Linked DNA regions of Desulfocurvus vexinensis DSM 17965. Each later gene encodes a partner of the first gene's protein in a complex. Links are inferred from orthologs where the notes say so. Each region holds a gene or a part of one and is shown in the gene's direction. Other genes may lie near its edges.

Region 1 (3,301 bases):
GATTGGCGCGCACCCGGCCCAGCAGGCCCATGAGCGCCTTGCGCTCCTCGCTGGAGAAGCCCTCCAGGGCCAGCTCGGTCAGCTCGCGGGAGATGCGTTCGTAGGCCGGGCGCAGGGCGCGGCCCTTGGGGGTCAGGGAGATGAGCGTCTTGCGCGCGTCGCCCGGCGCCTTGCGCCGCGATACGTAGCCCAGGGCTTCGAGCTTGCGCACCAGGGTGGTGACGGTGGATTTGTCGCGCCGGATGGCGGCGGCGATCTCGGCCATGGCCATGTCGCCGTTCTGGAACAGGCGGCCCAGGATGCCCGCGTGGGAGGGCCCGAGCCCCTCCAGCCCCAGGTCGGACAGTTGCCTGAGCATGTATTCGTTGGCCCGGCGCCGGATGGCCGCGACCATGCTCACGACTGTGGGATGGATCATGTTCCCATGATAGTTTGATATCAAAGCGTCCGTCAAGAGGAAATCCTGCTGCGCGCCTTGCAGGCCTCCCCGGGCGCCCCGGGCCCGGGGAAACGGTTTACCTCCGGCCCCGGGCGGCGTATGTTCGGCCCCATGCCCGCGCGCGACAACGTCTCCCACGACATTCCCTTCCGCATCCAGAGCCCCTTTGCGCCCTGCGGCGACCAGCCCCGGGCCATCGAAGAGCTGGTGACCAACCTCGGCCAGGGCGTGCACGACCAGGTGCTGCTGGGCGTCACTGGCTCGGGCAAGACCTTCACCATGGCCAAGGTGGTGGAGGCCGTGCAGCGCCCGGCCCTGGTCCTGGCGCCCAACAAGACCCTGGCCGCCCAGCTTTTCAATGAGTTCCGCCAGCTGTTCCCCGACAACGCCGTGGAATATTTCGTCAGCTATTACGACTACTACCAGCCCGAAGCCTACCTGCCGCACTCCGACCTCTACATCGAGAAGGACTCGTCCATCAACGACGAGATCGAGAAGCTGCGCCACAGCGCCACCCACGCGCTCTTGACCCGGCGTGACGTGCTCATCGTGGCCTCGGTGTCGTGCATCTACGGCCTGGGCTCGCCGGAATACTACTCGCGCATGGTCGTGCCCCTGGAGCCCGGCCAGCGCATGTCGCGCGACCGGCTGGTGGACCGGCTGGTGGAAATCCACTACGAGCGCAACGACTACGACTTCCACCGCGGCACCTTCCGCATCCGGGGCGACGTGCTGGAGCTTTTGCCCGCCTACAGCAGCCAGAAGGCCCTGCGCATCGAGTTCTTCGGTGACGAGATCGACCGCGTCACCGAGACCGACCCCGTGACCGGCGAAATCCTCGGCGCGGTGCCCAAGACGCTGATCTTCCCCGCCAGCCACTACGTGTCCGACCGCGCCAACCTCAAGCGCGCCATGGGCGATATCCGCGACGAATTGCGTGAACGCCTGGTCTGGTTCCAGGAGCGCAACATGCTCGTGGAGGCCCAGCGCCTGGACCAGCGCACCCAGCTCGACCTGGAGATGATCGACGAGCTGGGCTACTGCAACGGCATCGAGAACTATTCGCGCTTCCTGGACGGGCGCGCCCCCGGCGAGCCGCCGCATACGCTGCTGGACTACCTGCCCGACGACGCGCTGATGTTCATCGACGAATCCCACGTGGCCGTGCCGCAGATCGGGGGCATGTCCAACGGCGACCGCTCGCGCAAGACGACCCTGGTGGACTTCGGCTTCCGCCTGCCCTCGGCCCTGGACAACCGGCCCCTGACCTTCGAGGAGTTCCTGGCCCGCCAGCACCAGACGGTCTACGTTTCGGCCACCCCGGGGCCCTGGGAGCTGGAGCGCGCCCAGGGGCTGGTGGTGGAGCAGATCATCCGCCCCACCGGGCTGGTGGACCCCGAGGTGGAGGTGCGCCCCACGCGCGGCCAGGTGGACGACCTGATGGCCGAGTGCCGCGCCCGGCGCGACGCGGGCGAGCGCGTGCTGGTCACCACCCTGACCAAGCGCATGGCCGAGGACCTCACGGAATATCTCCAGAAAATGGGCGTGGCCACGCGCTACCTGCATTCGGACATCGACACCCTGGAACGCGTGGCCATCATCCAGGCCCTGCGCCAGGGCGCCTTCGACGTGCTGGTGGGCATCAACCTGCTGCGCGAGGGGCTGGACATCCCCGAAGTGACCCTGGTGGCCATTCTGGACGCGGACAAGGAAGGCTTTTTGCGCAGCACGCGCTCGCTGGTGCAGACTTTCGGGCGCGCTGCGCGCAACACCAGGGGCCGGGTCATCCTCTACGCCGACAGCGTGACCCGCTCCATGCGCGAAGCCATGGACGAGACCGCCCGGCGCCGCGCGGTGCAGGCGCAGTTCAACCAGGAGCACGGCATCACCCCGCGCACCATCCACAAGGACCTGGAAAACATCCTGGAATCGCTGTACGCCAGCCAGCAGGAGCAGCAGGCCGCCAAGGCCGCCCCGGCGGCCCCCGGCGACGCCAAGGCCCTGGCCGCGGAAATCAAGCGCCTGGAGCGCGACATGCGCGCCGCCGCCCGCGAGCTGGAATTCGAAACCGCCGCCCGCCTGCGCGATCGCATCGGCGAGCTGCGGGAACTCATGAGGGCACTGTGATGCCGAAGCCTTCCGCCGCAAGGCCCGCCGCCCGCCAACGCGCCGCCATCCGCCGCAACAGACCCGGGGGAGTCGCCTCACGGATCCTGCGGCTCCAGCGCCGCTACGGCGCCCTGTGGCCGCTGGTCACGGGGCTGTTTTCCCTGCTGGTGCTCTTCTTCGGCGGCGTCTACGGCTACATGGTCGTGGAGGGCTGGAGCTACCTCGAAAGCTTCTACATGGTGCTCATCACCCTGGCCACCGTGGGCTTCGAGGAGGTCCGGCCCCTGTCCGACCAGGGCATGGTGCTGACCAGCGTGCTCATCCTGCTCGGGGTGGGCAACTTCGCGTTTCTCATCGGCTCCTTCACGCAGATTCTCGTGGAGGGGCGCATCCAGACCGTCTGGGGGAGGCACAGATTGCAACGCTCCATCGACAAACTGCACCGCCATACCATCGTCTGCGGCTATGGCCGCATCGGCTCCATCGCCGTGCGCGAGATCGTGCGCGAGGGGCTGCCCGTGGTCTGTGTGGAGAAGGACGACGCCCTGGCCCGCAAGATGGAGGACGACGACGTGCTCTTCGTCCACGGCGACGCCACCGACGACGAGATGCTGCGCCGCGCGGGCATCGAGCGCGCCAAATCGCTCATCGCGGCCCTGTCCTCCGAGGCGGCCAACGTCTACGTCACGCTCACCGCGCGGCAGATGAACCCCGATCTGCACATCGTGGCCCGGGCCAACGAGGAGTCGCACA
Region 2 (3,295 bases), on another replicon or contig:
TCCCAGGCCCTGGCCCTGGACCCCGGGCGCATCTACCTGCACACCCGCGAACGCTTCGCCGCCGGGGGCGTGACCCCGGCCCAGGCCCCGGCCCTGGCCGCGCGCATCCGCGACGCCCTGCTGGGCCTGACCCACCGGGGCCGCCCGGTGATCCGCGCCGTGCACGACCGCGCGGCCCTCTACCCCGGGCCCATGGCCCACGCGGCGCCGGACCTGCTGGCCGAGGCGCACCCCGGCTTCAGCCTGACGGCCAAGTTCGACGCCCGGCCCGTGTTCGGCCACTACGGGCGCACCGGGGTGCACACGGCGGACGACGCTTTCTTTTACGACAGCGCCCCCGGCCCGGGCCCGGCGCCCGCCCGCCCGCGCGACGTGGGCAAACTGGTCCTGGACTTTTTCGGCGCCGCCTAGCAGACTTGGCCCCCGGCGGCACGCCAACCCCCAACCCCGCCGGGCGCGCCCCGCCGCCGCCATGCGCGCCCGCACCCCAAGATGATCGACTTCGCACGCGACCTGAATCCGGCCCAGCACGAGGCCGCCACCCACGGCGACGGCCCGGTGCTGGTCATCGCCGGGGCCGGCTCCGGCAAGACCCGCACCATCGTCTACCGCCTGGCCCACCTCGTCTCGCGCGGCACCCCGGCCGACGCCATCCTGCTGCTGACCTTCACGCGCAAGGCCGCCCAGCAGATGCAGCAGCGCGCGGCGCGCCTGCTCGGCGCCACGGGCCTGGCCGGACTCACGGGCGGCACTTTCCACGGCTTCGCCTACGCCATGCTGCGCCGCCACCCCGCCGCCCTGGGCCTGACCCAGGCCCCCACCATTCTGGACCAGGCCGACGCCGAAGGCGCCCTGCGCGACCTGCGCGACGAACTCGGCCTGGGCAAGGGCGACCGCTCCTACCCCAAGCGCAGCACCGTGCTCGGGCTGATCTCCAAGGCCCGCAACAAGGAGCGCAGCATCGCCGAGGTCATGCAGGACGAGGCCTACCACCTGCTGCGCTACGAGGACGATATCGGCCAGCTCGCCCGGGCCTACACGGGCTTCAAGCGCAAGCACGGGCTGGTGGACTACGACGACCTGCTCTTCCTGCTCGAAGAACTGCTGCGCGACCACGAGCCCGCGCGCGAGGCCGCCCGGCGCCGCTTCCGCCACGTCATGGTGGACGAATACCAGGACACCAACCTTGTGCAGGCCCGGCTGGTGCGCCTGCTCGCGGGCGAGGCGGGCAACGTCATGGCCGTGGGCGATGACGCCCAGTCCATCTACGCCTTTCGCGGCGCCAATGTGCAGAACATCCTGTCGTTCCAAACGATGTTCCCCGGGGCCCGGCTCATCCGCCTGGAGCGCAACTACCGCTCCACCCAGCCCATCCTGGACCTGACCAACGCCCTGCTGGAACAGGCCCAGCAGGGCATCCGCAAGCGGCTGTACACCGAGCGCACGGACGGCCCCAAGCCCCGGCTGGTGCGCACCCTGTCCGACCGCTCCCAGGCCCAGGCCGTGGTCGGGCGGGTCATGGAGCTGTCCGGGCGCTACCCCCTGGCGGACATCGCCGTGCTCTTCCGCGCCGGGTACCAGTCCTTCCCCGTGGAGGTGGCCCTGAACCGCCTGGGCATCAAATACCGCAAGTACGGCGGCATCCGCTTCTCCGAGGCCGCGCACATCCGCGACGCCCTGGCCTTCTTGCGCCTGGCCCAGAACCCGGCGGACCTGCCCGCCTTCAAGCACGTGCTGGAACATGTGCGCGGCGTGGGGCCCAAGTCGTGCGCCAAGCTCTACGCCGCCCTGCTGGGCGGCGATGCCAAGGCCGTGGCCAAGGCCTGCGCCAAGAACAAGGAACTGGAAGAGACCCTGCGCTTCCTGGACGGGCTGCGGGCCAGCCCGGGCGCCCCGGCGGCGCTGCTGGCCCGCGTGCTGGACTTCTTCCAGCCCGTGATGGAGAAGACCTACGCCGACGACTGGCCCCGGCGCCAGGCCGGGCTGGAGCAGCTCGGGCGCATCGCCTCGGGCTACGCGGACCTGGACGCCTTCCTGGCCGACCTGTGCCTGGAGACCCCCGACGAGGGCGCGGACGACGACGGCCAGGCCCTGACCCTGTCCACCGTGCACTCGGCCAAGGGCCTGGAATGGTCGGCGGTATGCATCATCGACCTGGTGCAGGACCGCTTCCCCTCGCGCCACGCCCTGACCCGCGCCGAAGACCTGGAAGAGGAGCGCCGCCTGCTCTACGTGGCCTGCACCCGCGCCCGCGAGGAGCTGGCCCTGTTCGTGCCCTCGGCCATCTACAGCCAGCAGAGCGGCGGCAGCGAACCGGCCCTGGACAGCCCCTTCATCAGCGCCCTGCCCCCCGGCGTCACCGAGCCCTGGCGCGAATCCTACACCGGCGGGCTGGCCCGCACCGACGGCGGGGACATGACCTACACCCCCGCCGCGCCCGCCGCGTCCCGGGGACCGCGCGCCACGGGCCCCGGCGCCGGGGCCGACACCATCCCCCCCGAGGACGGCGGCGACCAGCGCCCGGCGCCCCGGCCCGCGGCAGCCGCCCCGGCAGCCGCCCCGGCGGGCAGCCCGGCCCTGACGCCCACCCGCCTGGGCTACTGCCGCCACAAGATCTTCGGGCGCGGCAAGGTGGTGGCCGCCGTGTCCGAGGGCAAGGTACGGGTCAACTTCCCGGGCTTCGGGCTCAAGGTCATCCTGGCCGACTATCTGGAATTCGAGTAGCCGCGCGGCGGGCGCCCCGGCGCTGCGCAGGCGTGCCCGGCGGCAGGGCCCCTGGCTGCCAAGCGATGCATTGTCCGCCGCGCCCGGAAAAGGGGCTGCCCCCGCTGGCGGGGCAGCCCCTTTTTCCCGGCGCGCAAGCCCGGGCCCGGCCCTGCGCACGGCGACAGGAGCGGCCCGGCCCCGACGGGCAGGCGCAATGACTGTGGGCACGCCCTACCCGCGCACGGCGCGGGCGAAGAGGCGGCAGTCGAGGTCGTGGTGGGCGATGTGCCCCAGTTCGGCGTCGGCGCTCCAGGCGCTGTGGAAGGTCCGCCGGTCCGCCGACCACAGCCGGGCCCGGGCGGGGTCGAAGCAGGGCTCCAGGCAGTGGTCCTGCCCCCGGGCCACGGGCCGCAGCAGGGTCGTGAGTTCCGGCACCGTGGGCAGGCGCCAGTCCGCGTGGCCGCCCAGGGCCGCGCGGTTCAGGGCCGCCACGTGCTCCAGGGCCTGGGCGTAGTCCACGGCGTAGGGCGTGCCGTCGCGCTCCCAGAGCAGTCCCGACCGCTCTTCGGCCACGGTGCCGTCGCCCCGC

What was found.
Region 2: the proteins of uvrB (region 1) and G495_RS0109250 are in contact, whole or in part, in a crystal structure (PDB 7EGT), measured with the Thermus thermophilus proteins. The link is inferred for Desulfocurvus vexinensis DSM 17965 from one-to-one orthologs. Residues at the interface, in WP_096411307.1 of Thermus thermophilus: Glu23, Leu25, Arg26, Asp27, Gly28, Glu29, Arg30, Phe31, Arg55, Glu326, Asp327, Phe328, Glu379, Ser382, Gln383, His398, Gly400, Arg401; in WP_096412145.1 of Thermus thermophilus: His654, Arg656, Phe657, Gln666, Asp668, Glu669, Lys680, Arg681, Leu682, Ser683, Lys685, Tyr686, Ala687.

The regions. Positions count from the first base shown.
Region 1 is NZ_JAEX01000005.1:148,555-151,855, forward strand. The notes cover bases 69-3,058. They hold uvrB (excinuclease ABC subunit UvrB), read left to right. Parts: upstream 69-550; coding sequence 551-2,566; downstream 2,567-3,058. Other genes in these bases: G495_RS0106160 (MarR family winged helix-turn-helix transcriptional regulator), read right to left, coding at 69-418; G495_RS0106170 (potassium channel family protein), read left to right, coding at 2,566-3,058. Also shown: more of G495_RS0106160, read right to left, coding at 1-68; more of G495_RS0106170, read left to right, coding at 3,059-3,301. UniProt on the Escherichia coli protein: The UvrABC repair system catalyzes the recognition and processing of DNA lesions. A damage recognition complex composed of 2 UvrA and 2 UvrB subunits scans DNA for abnormalities.
Region 2 is NZ_JAEX01000011.1:46,822-50,116, reverse strand. Bases 125-3,108 are described here. They hold G495_RS0109250 (ATP-dependent helicase), read left to right. Parts: upstream 125-492; coding sequence 493-2,724; downstream 2,725-3,108. Other genes in these bases: G495_RS0109245 (protein kinase domain-containing protein), read right to left, coding at 2,938-3,108; G495_RS0109255 (alkaline phosphatase family protein), read left to right, coding at 125-411. In the rest of the region: more of G495_RS0109255, read left to right, coding at 1-124; more of G495_RS0109245, read right to left, coding at 3,109-3,295. UniProt on the Escherichia coli protein: A helicase with DNA-dependent ATPase activity. Unwinds DNA duplexes with 3'-5' polarity. Translocates on single-stranded DNA with 3'-5' polarity. Initiates unwinding more efficiently from a nicked substrate than double-stranded DNA.